DNA from 3 places in the Serratia nevei genome. Region 3 is predicted to be linked to each of the others. Evidence: predicted binding sites of a transcription regulator. Region 3 holds the regulator's gene; each other region holds the start of a gene.
What was found. Region 3 encodes LexA, which represses DNA repair genes until DNA is damaged. Its sites were predicted from a motif close to TNCTGTATGTACATACAGNA; they were not measured.
Positions count from the first base shown of each region.

Region 1: the regulator LexA is predicted to act here: its motif matches at 4,906-4,925, upstream of dinB (DNA polymerase IV).
Region 2: the regulator LexA is predicted to act here: its motif matches at 3,664-3,683, upstream of V8N38_RS10845 (metal-dependent hydrolase).

Region 1 is NZ_CP149940.1:907,379-913,663, reverse strand. Features, by position in the region: gene crl (sigma factor-binding protein Crl) at 1-80, opposite strand, end outside; gene frsA (esterase FrsA) at 141-1,388, opposite strand; gene gpt (xanthine phosphoribosyltransferase) at 1,530-1,988, opposite strand; gene pepD (beta-Ala-His dipeptidase) at 2,327-3,787, shown strand; gene dinB (DNA polymerase IV) at 3,829-4,890, opposite strand; gene V8N38_RS04225 (glycerophosphodiester phosphodiesterase family protein) at 5,074-5,967, shown strand; gene V8N38_RS04220 (putative T6SS immunity periplasmic lipoprotein) at 6,034-6,285, opposite strand, start outside.
Region 2 is NZ_CP149940.1:2,242,877-2,249,161, forward strand. Features, by position in the region: gene phnW (2-aminoethylphosphonate--pyruvate transaminase) at 1-637, shown strand, start outside; gene phnX (phosphonoacetaldehyde hydrolase) at 647-1,456, shown strand; gene V8N38_RS10840 (L-cystine transporter) at 1,520-2,911, opposite strand; gene V8N38_RS10845 (metal-dependent hydrolase) at 3,093-3,641, opposite strand; gene hxpB (hexitol phosphatase HxpB) at 4,066-4,731, opposite strand; gene V8N38_RS10855 (HdeD family acid-resistance protein) at 4,796-6,076, opposite strand; gene V8N38_RS10860 (YniB family protein) at 6,262-6,285, shown strand, end outside.
Region 3 is NZ_CP149940.1:4,850,321-4,856,605, reverse strand. Features, by position in the region: gene ubiA (4-hydroxybenzoate octaprenyltransferase) at 1-789, shown strand, start outside; gene plsB (glycerol-3-phosphate 1-O-acyltransferase PlsB) at 856-3,321, opposite strand; gene V8N38_RS23185 (diacylglycerol kinase) at 3,471-3,839, shown strand; gene lexA (transcriptional repressor LexA) at 3,942-4,550, shown strand; gene dinF (MATE family efflux transporter DinF) at 4,652-5,989, shown strand.

The DNA of each region.
Region 1 (6,285 bases), 1.4 Mb from region 3:
TGCCCTTCACGCAGGTACGGCCCCAAGCTGGCAAAACGTTTCATTAGTCGGCTTTTAGGGTGACCACTCGGTAACGTCATTCTCTAACCTCCTCAATGTAGACCACTCTTTTTAACAAACTGTTAAAATTTAGCAACTAATTAACGCATTTTGTCCCTCAGCCAACCGGACATCTGCAGCAACGCCCGGTGGAAGCTGTCGTAAACCGGGGTGCGCGGGATGGCGACCAGCTTGCCGCTCACCGAGGAGGTGACGATCAGCTGCGACTCTTCTTTTGGGCTGAGCGTATCGCGCTCCCAGTAGCCGGAGATCATCGGCGTCGGGCAGCGGCGCCCCAGCAGCCCCTGCATTTTCAGCGAGTAGCTGTTCAGCTCCACCTTCAGCACGTTGTCCGAGGCGTTAGCCATGCCCATGCGGCTGGCCAGCACGTCCATATACATGTCCGGCACGTTCAGCTGGGTGCTGCTGTCACACAGCAGGCGATGCACCACCGGCCCCAGGCAGGCCACGCCGCGCAGCCGCTGCGGCTCCAGGTAGGCCAATCGCACCGCCACGTTGGCGCCGAAGCGGAAGCCAAAGGCGCTCACCCGCTGATGGTCCACCCACGGCACCGAGGCCAGCTGGATCAGCACCTGTTGGTGCAGGTAGCTGGAGTCCTGCGTCAACTTCCATTTGCAGGAGGAACCGATCGACGGCATGTCGAGCGTCAGCATGGCGATGCCGTGCGGCGCCAGGTAATCGCGGAACAGGCGGTGGTAGTCGGTCTGCAGCGTGTCGAGGCTGCCGCACATCAGCACCGTCGGGAACGGCGCTTCGCCCTTCTCCGGCATGTGCAGGAAACCGGTGACGCTGCCGCCGCCCTCGATGCGGAACTCCAGCTCTTTCAGCTGATACGGCAGCAGCAGCGCCGCCTCTTCGTAAGCGCGGTTGGCGAGCATCTCCGCCTGTTCGGCCAGCTCGTCGCCCTTCAGGTGCGGGTAACCGGCGATGCTGTACAGGCTCGCGGCCTTCAGCCAGTATTCGCCGCCGAGCAGCGGATCCTGCTGCTCCGTCGCCCGCTGCTGCCACTGCATGCCCTGATGGATCCACTCGTAGATCCAGTTGCCGTTGCGGTAGCCCACCACGGTATCCAGCCGCTGCGGATTGCTGCGCTCGGCGTCCGAGGCGGCGATGCGCGCCAGCACTTCGTGGATTTCGATCGGGCTGACGCCGCGCCAGGCCCACAGCAGCGGATTCAGCATGCGGTACCAGCTGCCGGTGGTGTCGCCTTCCAACGCGGAATGCATGGCGGCGCTCACTTTGTTGCGCGCGCGCAGCACCAGCGTCGAGGTTTCAGGGTGTTTGAATTTAGGCTTGAAAAGAATTTCAGAAAGGTTGGCCTGTGCCATGGTAACAACAGCCTCCGTAAATCTGGCGATAGGCCGCAAAAGGCCTACTTAACTGGAGGTAGTGTACCTAACTCTGGCGGGATAAACCAAGATAACGCAAACGCCCGGCATAACCGGGCGTTGACTTAGAACTGGCTGGGCTTAGCGGCCGCCGATAGGGGGAACGAAGCTGACGCCCATGTCCCACGGCTGTTCGATCCAGGTATCCTGCGGGATGTCGACCTCGTAGTCGTCCACCAGCGGACGGCCCGCCGGTTTGGCGAAGATGGTGACGAAATGCGCTTTCGGGTACATGTCGCGGATCGCTTTCGCGGTGCCGCCGGTATCCACCAGATCATCCACCACGATGAAGCCTTCACCGTCGCCTTCGGCGCGCTTGAGCACTTTCATTTCGCGTTGGTTGTCATGGTCATAGCTGGAAATGCAGACGGTATCCACATAGCGGATGCCCAGTTCGCGCGCCAGCAGGCCCGCCGGTACCAGACCGCCGCGGCTTACGGCAATGATGCCTGTCCATTTGTCGGCAGGCAGCAGGCGGTGCGCCAGCTTGCGTGCGTGCATTTGCAGCATATCCCAGGTAACAACGTATTTTTCGCTCATAGAATCGTGTCCCAGCCGGCGGTGAAGCGGCTTATTTTATAGTTCAGGGGAAAAAAGGTTGCGCGAGATTATAGAGACTGGCCGCATTGAATTCCAGCTGTACCGAGGAAAACCTCGCGATTTCCGCCGCGCGGCTTTCCGGTGATTGATGCTGAAAAAACGAACGTTACCGCAGCGAAGCCGTGTGATCAAGCGCTTAAACCGCACAATACGGGGCGCGCACCGCCGGAAATAAAGTGATATTCTCTGATGATCGTGCCACGACGCACAGATGCCCACTCACCTTAACCGCGCGGCACGCCCGTCCTGTCGGAGCCTGCCGTCACAGGAGACTTATAGTGTCTGAATTGTCTCAGCTTTCGCCACAGCCGCTGTGGGATATTTTCGCCAAGATCTGTTCTATCCCACACCCTTCTTATCATGAAGAAGCGCTGGCGCAGCACATCCTCACCTGGGCCAAAGAAAAGAACCTGCACGCAGAGCGCGATCGGGTCGGCAATATCCTGCTGCGCAAGCCGGCCACCAAAGGCATGGAAAACCGCAAGCCGGTCGCGCTGCAGGCGCACCTGGACATGGTGCCGCAAAAGAATAACGACACCGTACACGACTTCGCCAAGGATCCGATCCAGCCTTATATCGCCGGCGAGTGGGTGAAAGCGCGCGGCACCACGCTGGGCGCCGACAACGGCATCGGCATGGCCTCCGCCCTGGCGGTGCTGGCCGACGACAGCGTTGAGCACGGCCCGCTGGAAGTGCTGCTGACCATGACCGAAGAAGCGGGCATGGACGGCGCCTTCGGGCTGCAGCCGAACTGGCTGCAGGCGGACATACTGATCAATACCGACTCCGAAGAAGAAGGCGAAATCTACATGGGTTGCGCCGGCGGTATCGACTTCATCACCACCCTGCCGCTGCAGCGCGAAGCGGTGCCGGCCGGTTACCAAACCCTGAAGCTGACCCTCAAGGGCCTGAAAGGCGGCCACTCCGGCGCCGAGATCCACGTCGGGCTGGGCAACGCCAACAAGCTGCTGGCGCGCTTCCTGTTCGCCCATGCGGCGGCGCTGAACCTGCGCGTGCTGGATCTGAACGGCGGCACCCTGCGCAACGCCATCCCGCGTGAAGCCTCCGCGGTGGTTGCGGTGCCGGCGGACAAGGCCGACGCGCTGAAAGCCCTGAGCCAGGAGTTCCTGGCGGTGCTGCAGAACGAACTCTCCGCCAAAGAGAAGAACATCACCGTGCTGCTGGAGCCGACCACCAGCGCTTCGCAGGCGCTGAGCGCCGACAGCCAGCAGCGTTTCCTGGCGCTGCTGAACGGCACGCCGAACGGCGTGATCCGCATGAGCGACGCGGTAAAAGGCGTGGTGGAAACCTCGCTGAACGTCGGGGTGGTCACCACCAGCGAAAACGAAGCGGAAATCATCTGCCTGATCCGCTCCCTGATCGACAGCGGCAAAGACTACGTGGTCGAGATGCTGACCGCGCTGGGCCAGCTGGCCGGCGCCAAGGTGGCACCGAAGGGCGGCTACCCGGGCTGGCAGCCGGACGCCGACTCGCCGGTGATGCACCTGGTGCGCGAGCTGTATCAGGAGCTGTTCGACAAGACGCCGAACATCATGGTGATCCACGCCGGTCTGGAATGCGGTCTGTTCAAAAAGCCGTATCCAGACATGGACATGGTATCGATCGGGCCAACCATCACCGGCCCGCACTCGCCGGATGAGCAGGTGCATATCGAAAGCGTCGGTCTGTACTGGAAGCTGCTGACCTCGCTGCTGAAAGCGATCCCTGAGCGCGCGTAAGCTGCGCGCTTAACGCAAAAAGCCGGCGACCGCCGGCTTTTTTATTCCCAAGGCAGTGCCAGCTGCCGCTCCAGCTGCGGATCGAGCAGCGTCACATGCAGCCCCACCAGCCGCACGCCGCGCCCTTCGCGCCGCTCGCGCCACGCCTGCCGCGCCACCTCCAGCAAATCCTGCCGGTTCAGCACCGGGAACACGTGCTCCTGGGTGGTTTGCTGAAAATCCTGAAACTTCAGCTTCACGCCCTGCCGGGCGATGTGCAGATCCGGCTTCACCTTGCGCAGTCGCATCTCCAGCTCGGGATAGAGTTTGTCGATAATCAGCGTTTCGCAGTCTTCCCAGTCGTGAATGTCTTCCGCCAGCGTGCGCTCCACCCCCACCGATTTGCGCAGCCGCTCCGCCGAGATTTCGCGCCGATCGATGCCTTGACAGCGCTCCCACAGCACCCGGCCGAATTTGCCGAAGCGCTTGAGCAGCTGTGCCAAATCGTATTGCTGCACGTCGGCGCAGGTGATAAGCCCCACCTCTTCCAGCCGCTTGGCGGTCACCTTGCCGACGCCGGGGATCTTGCTGAGCGGCAGCTGTTGCAAAAACGCCGGCACCTGCGCCGGCGTGATCACGTATTGCCCGTTCGGCTTGTTTATCTCGGAGGCGATTTTGGCGAGAAACTTGATCGGCGCAACGCCGGCCGAGGCGGTGAGGTTCAGTTCGTCGGCGATCGCCTGGCGGATCTCCTGGGCGATCAGCGTTGCCGAGCCATTGCATTGCGGGCTGTCGGTCACGTCGAGGTAGGCTTCATCGAGCGACAGCGGCTCGATCAGCGGAGTATACCGGGCGAAGATTTCGCGGATATGCAGCGAGGCCTCTTTGTAGGCCGCCATGCGCCCCGGCAACAGGGTGAGGTGCGGGCACAGCTTGAGCGCCATTGCCGTGGACATGGCGCTGTGTACGCCGTAGCGCCGCGCCGGGTAGTTGGCGGTGCTGATCACCCCGCGGCGATCGGCGCTGCCGCCAATCGCCAGCGGGATATCGCGCAGGCTGGGATCGTCGCGCATTTCCACCGCCGCGAAGAAGCAGTCCATATCGACATGAATGATTTTACGCATCGCACCCTCCAGTAACACTGTATAAGTATACAGTCAGATACCGAAAGCTCAAGGCCGCAGGATTCGACGAAAGCACCGTTTCCGCCAGATATTTCCGCGTTGTTAAAAAAGCTTAATTTTTCAATAGTATGATTTCCGCCATCCCGTGCGGCTCACCACAACGATAACGACAGGGTACCCTACATGATCAGATTTTCTTATTTGCTGCTGGCTTCCGCGCTGTCGCTGAGCGCGCTGGCGGCCAGCGCTGCCGGTCACGCGCCGGCGATCGTCGCCCACCGCGGCGGCACCGCCGATGCGCCGGAGAACACCCGCATCGCCATCGAAACCGCGCTGAAAAACGGCGCCGACGCCATCTGGATCACCCTGCAAGAATCCAAAGACGGCGTCATCGTGCTGTATCGCCCTTCGGATCTGAAAGCGTTGACCAACCGGCAGGGCCCGGTCTCTGCCTATACCGCCGCGCAGCTGGCCGAGACCGACGCTGGCTGGGCCTTCGCCAGGGGGGATACGCACCCGTTCCGCGGCCAGGGCATCGGCATTCCGCGGCTGGACGACGTGCTTAAAGCGTTTCCGCACGTCACCTTCTATCTGGACATCAAATCCCCGGACGCCGATCCGGCGCAGTTTGGCCAGGCGCTGCTGGCGACGCTGGAAAGCACCGACAGCCTGAACCGCATCCGCGTCTACTCCACCGACGCCAAATACCTGCAGGTGCTGCCGCCGGCCATCCCGCGCTTCGAAAGCCGCGACGAGACCCGCACGCTGCTGGCCAACGTCACCATGGCGCACCAGTGCGACGTCAAACCGGATAACCGGCAGCCGCGCTGGTACGGGCTGGAGCTGAAGCGCGAGGTGGAAGTGGTGGAGAAATATACCCTCGGCGAAGGGCGTTCGAAGGCGTTTCTGACCTGGGATAAAGAGTCGATGGACTGCTTCCGCTCGCAGGGCCCGGCGCACATCATCCTGTTCGGCGTCAACTCGCCGCAGGAGTATCAGCAGGCGCTGGCGCTGGGCGCCGACGGCGTGATGGTCAACTCACCGGCCGAGGCGAAAAGCTTCCGCAAGGCGAAATAAATCATCGGCCAAGGGCATAAGGCGGTTCGACAAACCCACCTTATGCCCCCCGGCTTTCAACATCCGTTAGTGAGCAGGAACCACCTGGATGATGCCATTTTCATTGCGTACGCTAAACCCTGCCCCAAATAGCCGGGCAGCAGGCTCAATACCTTTACTTCGTTTATCCCGCGACAACAGCGTTACCGAAACCCCGTAAGACCTCCCGCCCTCGAATTTATAGTTATCGTCAGAAATGCACGTAGCCGCGGTGACCGCAGGCATCTCGTTATCCGCGAAGTTCTTGCCGAAGATAGCGTTGGCGTTGCCGATTTCTTC
Region 2 (6,285 bases), 2.6 Mb from region 3:
CCTGGCGGCGCGCAACGGAAAGACCTTTATCGTCGATGCCATGAGCAGCTTCGGCGGCATCCCGCTGGATGTGGACGCGCTGGGCATCGATTTTCTGATCAGCTCCGCCAACAAATGCATTCAGGGCGTGCCGGGCTTCGCTTTCGTCATCGCCCGCCGCAGCGAGCTGGAGAAATGTGCCGGCCGTTCACGCTCGCTGTCGCTGGATCTGTATGCCCAGTGGCGCTGTATGGAAGACCAGGCCGGCAAATGGCGCTTTACGTCGCCGACCCACACCGTGTTGGCCTTTGCACAGGCGCTGAAAGAACTGGAACAAGAGGGCGGCATTGCCGCGCGCCACCGCCGCTATCAGACCAATCAGCGGCGGCTGGTGGCGGGTATGCGCGAGCTGGGCTTTGAGACTCTGCTGGACGATGCGTTGCATTCGCCGATCATCACCGCGTTCTATTCGCCAAAGGCCGACACTTACCGCTTTGCCGAATTTTATCAGTGCCTGAAGCAGCAAGGGTTTGTGATCTATCCCGGCAAAGTGTCGCAGAGCGACTGCTTCCGCATCGGCAACATCGGGGAAATTTATCCGCAGGATATCGAACGTTTGCTGGCGGCCGTCGGGCAGGCGATGTACTGGAATCAATAAGGATTGACCATGAAACAGATCAACGCAGTGATCCTCGACTGGGCCGGCACCACGGTGGACTTCGGCTCCTTTGCGCCAACGCAGATTTTTGTCGAGGCATTCAAACAAACCTTCGATATCGACATCAGCCTGGCGGAGGCGCGCATTCCGATGGGGCTGGGTAAATGGCAGCACATCGAGGCGCTAGGCAAGCTGCCGGCGGTCGACGCGCGCTGGCGGCAGAAGCTGGGCCGTTCGATGACCCATCAGGACATCGACGCGCTGTATCAGGCGTTTATGCCGCTGCAAATCGCCAAAGTGATCGACTTCGCCGATCCCATCGAAGGTGTGCCGCAGGTGATTGCCGGGCTGCGCGAACAGGGCATTAAAATCGGCTCCTGCTCCGGTTATCCGCGTGCGGTGATGGAGGTGCTGGTGCCTGCCGCCGCGCAGCGCGGCTACGCGCCAGATTACTGGGTCGCCACTGACGATCTCGCGGCCGGTGGCCGGCCGGGGCCGTGGATGGCGTTGCAGAACGTTATCGCGCTGGGCATCGATGCGGTGGCGCACTGCGTGAAGGTGGACGACGCGGTGCCGGGCATTGCTGAAGGGCTGAACGCCGGGATGTGGAGCGTCGGATTGGCGCTGTCCGGCAATGAGTTTGGCGCGACCTGGCAGGAGTACCGCCAAATGGCGGAAGGTGGGATAGAGCTGCGCCGTACGGCGGCTGCCGATAAGCTGTACGCGGCGGGCGCGCACTATGTGATAGACACGCTGGCGCACTTGCCGGGGGTGATCGCCGACATCAACCGGCGGCTGGCGAACGGCGAGCGGCCGTAACGACCGAGCGCGGGGCATAAAAAAACCGGGGATAATCCCCGGTTTTTTCGTTTTGAGACGGCGTTAACGGTGAGCCAATTCGACTTCGTCTTCGCTGTCCATCACGGCTTTGTCGGTTTGCTTCATCAGCTGGCTGGTGATGGTGCCTGCCGCCATGGAGCCGTTGACGTTCAGCGCGGTACGGCCCATGTCGATCAGCGGTTCGACCGAGATCAGCAGCGCGACCAGCGTCACCGGCAGGCCCATCGCCGGCAGCACGATCAGCGCGGCGAAGGTCGCGCCTCCGCCCACGCCCGCTACGCCGGCGGAGCTGATGGTGACGATGCCGACCAGGGTGGCGATCCACACCGGATCCAGCGGGTTGATGCCGACGGTCGGCGCAACCATTACCGCCAGCATTGCCGGGTAGAGGCCCGCACAGCCGTTCTGGCCGATGGTGGCACCGAACGACGCCGAGAAGCTGGCGATGGATTCCGGCACGCCCAGGCGGCGGGTCTGCGCTTCCACGTTCAATGGAATGCTGGCGGCGCTCGAGCGGCTGGTGAAGGCGAAGGTGATCACCGGCCACACCTTGCGGAAGAACTTCATCGGGTTAACGCCGGTGAAGGCCAGCAGCACAGCGTGCACCACGAACATGATGGCCAGGCCGATGTACGAGGCCACCACAAAGCTGCCGAGCTTGACGATGTCGTGAATGTTGGAACCGGCGACCACTTTGGTCATCAGCGCCAGCACGCCGTACGGCGTCAGCTTCATGACCAGACGCACCAGCTTCATCACCCAGGCCTGCAGGGTGTCGATAGCCACCAGTACGCGCTCGCCTTTCGGCTTGTCGTCTTTCAGCAGCTGCAGCGATGCCACGCCGAGGAAGGTGGCGAAAATCACCACGCTAATGATCGACGTCGGGCTGGCCCCGGTCAGATCGGCGAACGGGTTTTTCGGGATGAACGACAGCACCATCTGCGGCACGGTCAGGTCGGCCAGTTTACCCACGTAGTTGGTCTGGATCGCCGTCAGGCGCGCGCTTTCCTGCGCGCCCTGCACCAGGCCTTCGGCGGTCAGGCCGAACAGGTTGGTGACCAGCACGCCCACCAGCGCCGAGATCAGCGTGGTGAACAGCAGCGTGCCGATAGTCAGGACGCTGATTTTGCCCAGAGAAGAGGCGTTGTGCAGCTTGGCCACCGCGCTCAGGATCGAGGCGAACACCAGCGGCATGACGATCATTTGCAGCAGCTGCACATAGCCGTTGCCGACGATGTTGAACCAGCTGATGGATTCTTTCAGCACCGGGTTGTCGGAGCCGTACACCAGCTGCAGGCCCAGGCCGAACACCACGCCGACCACCAGGCCGACCAGCACTTTTTTCGCCAGGCTCCATTGCTTGTGGCGGGTTTGCGCCAACAGCAACAGGAGCGCGACAAACACCAGCACGTTAATCACGAGCGGAAGATTCATCCCCAATGTCTCCAATAATCTTTCTTATAAAAACGACTACGCATCACGTATGTCGCGATGTAAATATCGTAACAGTTTGCCGAGTGGCCTACTTATATCCAAATGGAATTTGATATAGCTTTTTGTGTGTTTTTGTTCGTTTTATATACATGAAGGTGATGGGTTGAGCGGATTTTTGTGATCAGAGTCTGATATTTCTGATTTGCTCGACATAGGATTGCACCGGCAGGGTGAAATCACCTTGCCAACAGATGGCAAACGCCACCAGGCACAGACACAGCACGCGCTCGAGCTGATTGCCTTTTTGCGAGTTGAGCAGCGGCAGGCGAAAACGCCAGCGGCATGGCCACAGCAGCGGAACGCCGGCGGGAGTGAGCATATCGGCCAGCAGATGGCTGAAGTAACCGATGATCATGGCGTGCAGCGCGTCGGCCGGGATCGGCCAGCTGCGCGGCACGTCCAGCTGGAACAGCGCCATGCCGCCGGCGATCGCCAGCAGGCTGTGGGTGAAGCCGCGGTGGCCGAAGGCGCGGGCGATGGGCAGGGCAATCCAGCGCAGACGCTGGCCCAGTACCGACTTGGGGTGATCGATGTCCGGCAGCAGCGAGGTCAGCAGCGCGGCGGGTATGATGTGCCACCAGTCGCCGGTAGCCAGCTCTGGCGTCACTTCCGCCTTCTTGGCGAAGATCGCGCAAGCGACAGAGAATATAAGGTGTCCTTCCGCGGTCATGCTGTTGCGATTCCGGCTGGTAAACTGTTAATTTATCCAGTATATGGGAAAATTCCCAGTAGTGGAAGCAGTTACCCTGTAACCAATTGTTTATTTTTCCCGGTTTTACAACAGCTTGTTACGGCAGTGCGTAACAAATCATCGCTTTTGACGGGCGTGAACAAAAAGCGGGCAATGGGCGGTGCGGAACGGAGAGAAACAAGGGCGGTTTTCAGTACGCAGCGGCGGGAGGAAGCGGCGGCCGCGAAGAGCGCTGCGTGGCAGTGACAACGTTTCGCGGACCGTCGCTTTCCCTGCCGCCCAGCATAATAACAACAGCATGCCGATTCAATAATAATGAAACGCTGTTTCGTTTGTTTTGCGGCACGGATCCCTTTTATGGCGCTGAGCGGAAAGCCAGGGCGCCGGTGGCCGGCGCCGCAGGTCAGGCAAAGTGGGCGGGGGTGAGCTGTTCCAGGGTTTCCAGCTGGTGGTCTGCCAGCGCCCAGCGCGGATCGTGGCGGTATTCGGCGGCCGGGATCACGATGGAGCGCATGCGCGCGGCCTTGGTGGCGATCATGCCGTTAAAGGAGTCTTCCAGCGTGATGCAGCGCAGCGGATCGCTGCCCAGCCGTTCGGCGGCGATCAGGTAGACCTCCGGGTGCGGTTTGCTGTACGGCAGGTATTCGGCGGAAACCAGCTGATCGAAGTAGCCCTCAAGATCGAACATCTTCAGCACCTGCTGTTGCATGTGCAGCGGCGAGGCGGAGGCGAGACCGATGTTCAGCCCCTGCTCGCGGCACAGTTCCAGCGCCTGCCGGACGCCCGGCAGCAGCGGGCGCGTCTCGTGCACCAGCTCGATGGCGCGTTCGATAATCCGTGCCGATACCTCATCGAGTGAAACCCCTTGCCACGGCATCGCCTGGTACCACATTTTCACCACCAGATCGATGCGCAGCCCCAGGGTGTCCGGCAGTTTGTGGCGATCGGACAGATCCAGACCCAGCGCGCCGAAGATATCCAGCTCGGCCTGCAGCCACAGCGGTTCCGAATCGATCAACAAGCCGTCCATATCAAAAATTGCGGTTTCAATGCGTTGCGAATAAGCCATTAACGGTTAACTCCTGCCGGCGCGGGTGAATGTGCCCGACACTCTATCATCGCCGACGGCGAGACTAAAATCTTTGCCTGCGTGTTTGGCTTTTGCCAAAGCGAAGGATATTCCACATCTCGCGCAACTTTAGCCACCAGCGTTGGTGTTGGCGCTCGGTAACCTGTTGCAACATGCGCGCATAGTCCAGCACCAACCCCGGCGTCCAGGTCATGCTTTCGCCACGGCTGCGCAGTACCGCCAGCATCCACAGATTGGGATCCAGCACCAATAACAGAAAACGGCGCCACAGATGTTTATCGCCCAGCACGCCCTCCAACGCACTGTCGAGCGCGCCGATGACCGTGGTGGAGCAGTTACGCCGGGTCAGGTTGTAAGTCGCATCTTGTCGGTAGCGTAACCAGAATGCGCGCAGCGCCGCCGGGTTATAGCGATAGAACTGAATTTTCTTGTCCGGGGGGCACCAGGCGGCAATCTCGCCCGACAGGTCGGGCAGGAAACGTCCGTCGACGTTGTTCTGTTCGCCGGCATGCAACAACTGGCGGAAATCCTGAACGGAATGGCTGATGTCGTTGAGCGGGTAGTGACTGATATACACATCCGGTGCGAGCGCCAGGGCGGCATGACCGGTGGAGATATTGCCGCCGTTGTCGACCGCCGCGATGTATCGGTCGACGATGTAACGTCGGCGCGGATCTTTAGCCGCACCAATCGGTGTCCAGACATACACCGTGAGCGGCGCAGTCTCATCCGCCGGGGGCGGTGGCTGCCGGGTTGGGTGCTGATTCAGAGAAAAGCTTGTCAGTCTCCGGGCGATGCGCAATAAAGCCCAGCCGGAAAGCACCATCATCACGCCGAGGCAAAAGGGCACCGTCATCCGATGCGGCGCCGGCCAGCCGACAAAAATCATCAACGAAAGCAGGATTTCGCCGCCGCCCGCCAGCGCCACGGCTTTCCATCGGCTGTGTTGAATCACCGTGGAGGAGGCGATGCGCACGGCGCCGTCAAGCAGCAGCGCGCTGCCAAACACCACGGTGGCGACGATGTTATCGTCTGCGGGCACGTCCAACATTAAAAAGGCCATAAACACGAAGCCCAGCCCCTTAAGCAGCACCGGCCGGCTGGCCGAAGAGCCGATCACCAGCGCGGCGGATATCGCCACCAGCCCCTCCAGCGCCAGGATGACCGCCAGCGCATCCAGCGCCAGCACGGACCGGCCATCCTGCAGGATGTCGAACAGCATCAGCGCCCCTGCGGCTATCCACAGCCAACCGAACAGCACCAGCAGGCGGCGCTGGCCGTGCAGCGCCTGCGCGCCCAGCAATAAGATAATCAGTCGAATCATGACGGCCTCTGGTTAAACGGGTAACGTTATCTCTTCAATGATAGTGCGCGAACGTCGTTAAGCAGTTGATTTCGGCGAATTCGGCTAAGCTTGTAGCACAGCGGGAATGAAGAAAACGGTGGGCGAGTTTCGCCAACTGCAGGTAGACTTAGCCGATTCGGTTACGTCGCTAACAAGGGGAACACATGACGTATCAACAGGCCGGGCGT
Region 3 (6,285 bases):
CTGTGGCCGACGCTGTGGGCGCTGTGGCTGGCCGGGAAAGGCGTGCCGCCGCTGTCGATTTTGCTGGTGTTCGTGCTCGGCGTGTTCCTGATGCGCGCCGCCGGCTGCGTGGTGAATGACTACGCCGATCGCGCGGTGGACGGCTACGTGAAACGCACCGCCGGGCGGCCGATGCCGAGCGGTCGGGTGAGCGCGAAAGAGGCCAAGGTGCTGTTTGCGGTGCTGGTGCTGATCTCGTTCTGCCTGGTGTTGACGCTCAATGCGATGACCATCTGGCTGTCGCTGGCGGCGCTGGCGCTGGCCTGGGTGTATCCGTTCATGAAGCGGGTGACCAACCTGCCGCAGTTCGTGCTGGGCGCCGCGTTCGGCTGGGGCATTCCGATGGGGTATGCGGCGGTCAGCGAATCGCTGCCGCTCAGCTGCTGGCTGCTGCTGCTGGCCAACATCTGCTGGACGGTGGCCTACGACACGCTGTATGCGATGGTCGATCGCGACGATGATTTGAAGATCGGCATCAAATCCACCGCTATCCTGTTCGGCCGTTATGACAAGCTGATCGTCGGGCTGCTGCAGTTCGCGACGCTGCTGCTGCTGGTGTGGGTCGGTTATCTGGCGCAGCTCGGCGGGGCGTTTTACTGGTCGCTGCTGCTGGCGGGCGCGCTGTTCATTCACCAGCAAAAACAGATCGCCGGCCGCGAGCGCGAAGCCTGCTTCAAGGCCTTCCTGCAGAACAACTATGTCGGGTTGGTGGTATTTATCGGCATCGCGCTGAGCTATCTGCCGGCGTAACGGTTCCCCAAAGCAAGAAAAAAGGCACCCCTCGGGGTGCCTTTTGTATTTCCGTACCGGACGAAATCACTCGTCCTGCTCTTCTTCCGCATCGGCCTGCGGCAGGACGTTGGTCTCTTCCGGCATGTTGACGCTTTCGATGGTCAGCTTGATTTCCGGCGTGATCAGATCGCTCAGCATGTTGTACACCTCAAGGGTGTGCTCGCGGATCGCATCGCCGCTGTCGTTGATATAGCCTTCTTCGCGCAGCGTCGCCACCAGGGTGGAGAACACCGCCTTGTCGAAGAACTCCGGCGCGTTGATGCCGTGCAGCACCGACAGACGCTGCGCCATGATGCGGCTCTCTTTCTCCAGCGCGCCGCGGTTGATGCTCGGGTTGGCGCTGAGGATCGACATGGTGATGGCGTAGCGTTGCAGGGTTTCGCGCACCCCGGCGGCCAGCAGCTGCAGCGGGCGAATGCGCGTCGGGTTCAGCACCAGCTCGTCGCCTTTGTCGCAGATCAGCTGTTGACGGATCAGCTCGTCGATCACCGGCTGCAGCACCTCCGGCAGCTGTTCCTTGTCGTTATGCAGGAACAGCTCGGCTTTCAGCATCGGGTAGATCATGCCGATTTGACGCAGCAGTTCGGCGCGCGATACCCGGCGATGATGCATCACGATGCTGGCGATCAGCGACGGCAGCACCAGCAGGTGGTGGATGTTGTTGCGGTAATAGGTCATCAGCACCGCCTGCTCGCGCGGCAGGATGATGATGTCGCCGATGTTGTCCTTCTCCACCTCGAACTTGTTCATGTTCAGCGCGTGATCCAGCAGCTCGTCCGGCGTTTGCGTCGGCACGGTGACGTCATGCGCGTAAGGCGCGTTGCGCATCAGCTGCAGGTAACACTCGAGCTGTTCGACCAGCTGTTCGCGGGTCAGCGAACGCTGGCGCGAAGCCAGCAGCGCGGTGGAACACAGGTTCATGGCGTTGGCCGCGGCGGCGTTGTTGATGCGCACCATGATCTGGCCGGCCAGATCGTTGACCGTCGGCGTCAGCCAGCTTGGGCGCTGAGCTTCGATCGGATCGATAGACTCGCGCCACTGCGGCACGTGCTGGTTGAGGTAAGCGGTCAACGGCAGCGGCTCGCCGAAGTTGACATAACCCTGGCCCAGATTGCGCAGCTTGCGCAGGCCGCGCAGCATCTGCGGCAGGCTCTCTTTTTCCTTGGTGGCGCCGCGCAGCTCTTTGGCGTAGGTGCCCACTTCCATCACGTGTTCGTAACCGATGTAAATCGGCACCAGCGTGATCGGACGGGTGCCGCCGCGCAGCATCGCCTGGATGGTCATCGACAGGGTGCCGGTCTTCGGCTCCAGCAGACGCCCGGTGCGGGAACGGCCACCTTCCACGAAGTATTCCACCGAGTAGCCGCGGGTGAACAGCTCGCCGAGGTATTCGCGGAACACCGTCGAGTACAGCTTGTTGCCCTTGAAGGTGCGGCGGATGAAGAACGCGCCCAAGCGGCGGAAGATCGGGCCGGCCGGCCAGAAGTTGAGGTTGATGCCGGCGGCGATGTGCGGCGGCACCAGGCCCTGGTGATACAGCACGTAGGACAGCAGCAGGTAGTCCATGTGGCTGCGGTGGCAGGGCACGTAGACGATCTCGTGGCCGTCCTGCGCCAGCTGGCGCACGCGCTCGGCGTTGGTGACGTTGATGCCCTGATACAGCCGGTTCCAGGTCCAGCTCAGCACGCGGTCGGACAGGCGCACGGTTTCGTAGGAGAAATCGGCGGCGATCTCTTCCATCAGCGCGATGGCGTTCTGCTGGGCCTTTTCGTGCGAGATCTTCTTGCTGCGCGCTTCGTCCTCGACCGCTTTTTCGATCGCTTTGGACGCCAACAGCTTGTTGAACAGATCCTGGCGGGCCGGCAGGCTCGGGCCTACCGCGGCCAGGCGCTGACGCGAGAAGTGCATGCGCGCCACGCGCGCCAGTTTCTGCGCGATGGTTTTATCCGTGCCGTGCTCGGTGGCCATGCGGCGCAGCGAAACGGTGTTGGAGAAACGCACGAAGCTGTCGCGGCCGAGCCACAGCACGGCGAAGAATTTCTGCACGCCGTTCAACAGACGCAGGTGCGGCGTGCCGTGGCCTTCGCGGCCCGGCGAGCGGCCGAACATCACCGAAACCGGCAGCATCTGAATGTCGAGATCCGGATTGCTGCGGTGCAGATCCAGATAGTCGTGGAACAGCTTTACCGACTCTTCTTTCGGGGTGTAGTAGCGGAACACGCGCGGGCCGTCGTGAATGAACACGTAGCTCGGCAGCACGGTGCCGTCGATCTCCAGCGAGTTGAGCGGATCGGGCAGATCCTGCGCCAGGCACTGGGTGCGCAGCGTCAGCAAATCCGCCTTGGAATTGTAAGGTAAAACATACAAAATCGGCCGTGAGGGATCCAACCCTAGCTCGGTAACCGGATCTGAAGGGATGACCTTACTTCTTACCAACAATTTAAGTGGTAAATTCAATATTTTATAATAAATTTTACGCCAACCTGACATAAACAACGTGAAGCCTCTTGTTAGCAATGCGCCGCAAGCATACCAGAAACCGGGTAGCAGATCTGTGGTGTTCGAAAACCGAGAGCCGTCAGCGCGGACTGTTCTAGACTCTTTTTATTATGACCGACCTCTGAGAAAGGCACGAAAACATGGCAAACCAAGCAACCGGACTGACCCGCATCATCAAGGCCGCCGGCTATTCTTATAAAGGGCTTTCCGCCGCCTGGCAGCACGAAGCGGCTTTCCGCCAGGAGCTGGTGCTCACCCTGCTGGCTATCATACTGGCTGTCTGGCTGGATGTGGGTGCGATAGCGCGCATTTTATTGATCGGATCGGTAGCGCTGGTGATGATCGTCGAGATCCTGAACAGCGCGATCGAGGCGGTGGTGGATCGCATCGGCAGCGAACATCACGAACTGTCCGGTCGGGCCAAGGACATGGGATCGGCGGCGGTGTCGCTGGCGATCGTGCTGGCGCTGTTCGTTTGGGGCACGGTCTTATGGCAGCATTTTGGCTGACGAAAGGCGCCTACTGACTGATTTTTATTTATTCTTCGGTTCCCAATCCGCGCTTACCTGTATATACTCACAGCAAGACTGTATAAACAAACAGGGGGCGGAATGAAAGCACTAACTACCAGACAGCAAGAGGTCTACGATCTGATTCGCGATCATATTTCGCAAACGGGCATGCCGCCAACGCGTGCCGAGATCGCGATGCGTCTGGGGTTCCGCTCGCCTAACGCCGCCGAAGAACACCTGAAGGCGCTGGCACGCAAAGGCGTGATCGAAATCGTCTCCGGTGCCTCGCGCGGTATCCGCCTGTTGATGGAAGAAGAAGAAGGGCTGCCGCTGATCGGCCGCGTCGCCGCCGGCGAGCCGCTGCTGGCGCAGCAGCACATCGAAGGGCACTACCAGGTGGATCCTTCCCTGTTTAAACCGAGCGCCGATTTCCTGCTGCGGGTGAACGGCATGTCGATGCGCGACATCGGCATTCTGGACGGCGATCTGCTGGCGGTGCATAAAACGCAAGACGTGCGCAACGGCCAGGTCGTGGTGGCGCGCATCGAAGACGAAGTGACGGTCAAGCGCCTGAAAAAACACGGCAACGTGGTCGAGCTGCTGCCGGAGAACAACGAATTCCAACCGATCGTGGTCGATCTGCGCCAGCAGAATTTCACTATCGAAGGGCTGGCGGTCGGCGTGATCCGCAACGGTGACTGGATTTAATCGTCGCACTCTCAGTGCCGCCTCTTGTATCAATCGCCCCTGTTCTGGGGCGTTTTTGTTTCTGACCTTGCCCTTCGCCACTGCTACGGGAACATCTCATCATGCGCTTGATTTCCGCCTTCACCAGCGACACCGATAAAGCCCTGTGGCGCCTGGCTCTGCCGATGATTTTCTCCAATATCACCGTACCGCTGCTCGGGCTGGTGGACACCGCGGTGATCGGCCACCTCGACAGCCCGATCTACCTGGGGGGCGTCGCGATCGGCGCGGTGGCGACCAGCTTCCTGTTCATGCTGCTGTTGTTCCTGCGCATGAGCACCACCGGCCTGGCGGCGCAGGCGCTGGGGGCACAGAACCCGCAGGCGCTGGCGCGCGCCTTTATGCAGCCGCTTCTGCTGGCGCTGCTGGCCGGGGTGGCGATCGTCCTGTTGCGCTATCCGCTGATCGAACTGGCGCTGCGGATCGTCGGTGGCAATGGCGAGGTGCTGGAACAGGCGCGGCGTTTTCTTGAGATCCGTTGGCTGAGCGCGCCGGCGGCGCTGGCTAATCTGGTGCTGCTGGGCTGGCTGCTCGGCGTGCAGTATGTGCGTGCGCCGGTGATCCTGCTGATTGTCGGCAACCTGCTGAACATCGTGCTGGATATCTGGCTGGTGATGGGCCTGGGCTGGAACGTGCGAGGGGCGGCGGCGGCAACCGCCATCGCCGAATACGCCACGCTGCTGCTCGGCCTGTGGCTGGCGTGGCGGGTGATGTGCCTGCGCGGTATCACCCTGCCGATGCTGCGCCAGGCCTGGCGTGGCGATCTGCGTCGGCTGCTGGCGCTTAACCGCGACATCATGTTGCGTTCATTGCTGCTGCAGCTGTGCTTTGCATCGCTGACCATCTTCGGTGCTCGCCTGGGAAGCGACGTGGTGGCGGTCAACGCGGTATTGATGAATCTGCTGACGTTCACCGCCTATGCGCTCGACGGCTTCGCTTATGCGGTGGAAGCCCATTCGGGCCACGCCTACGGTGCCCGGGACGACAGCCAGCTGCGCAAGGTGTGGCACGCGGCCTGCAGGCAGGCAGGGCTGGTCGCGCTGGCCTTCGCCCTGGCGTATGCCGTTACCGGCCAGCAGATCGTGGCGGCGTTGACCTCCTTGCCGGAGCTGCGTGCGTTGGCCGCCCACTATTTACCGTGGCAGGTCATCCTGCCGCTGGTCGGGGTGTGGTGCTATTTGCTGGACGGCATGTTTATCGGTGCCACGCGCGGTGCCGAGATGCGCAACAGCATGGCGGTGGCTGCGGCGGGATACGGTCTGGCGCTGTTCAGCGTGCCGCTGCTTGGCAACCACGGACTCTGGCTGGCGCTGGCGGTGTTTCTGGCGCTGCGCGGTCTGGCACTGGGCTGGATTTGGCACCGCCATCAGGTGCGCGGCAGCTGGTTTGCCGCACGCTAAACCGCACGCCTTGTTGGGTTAATTATTAATTTTTCTTATGTTTTTATTCATGTTTGCTTACATGTTTTCAGCCTGGTTTTGCCCGGCTTAGTTTGTTGTTTGTTGGCGTTTTTTATGTTTATTTCATTTCTTAATGGTTTTTTATTCTGTCATATGGCTTTTTTATTTCCATGTTTAACTATAATGAATCATGTGGCTGGCGAATGAAGGGGAGAGATATTCCTTAAGGTGAAGGGCATATCGGCCAGAAAAATTTCTGGTTAACCCCGGCCGGCGACAGGGATCACTGATTCACC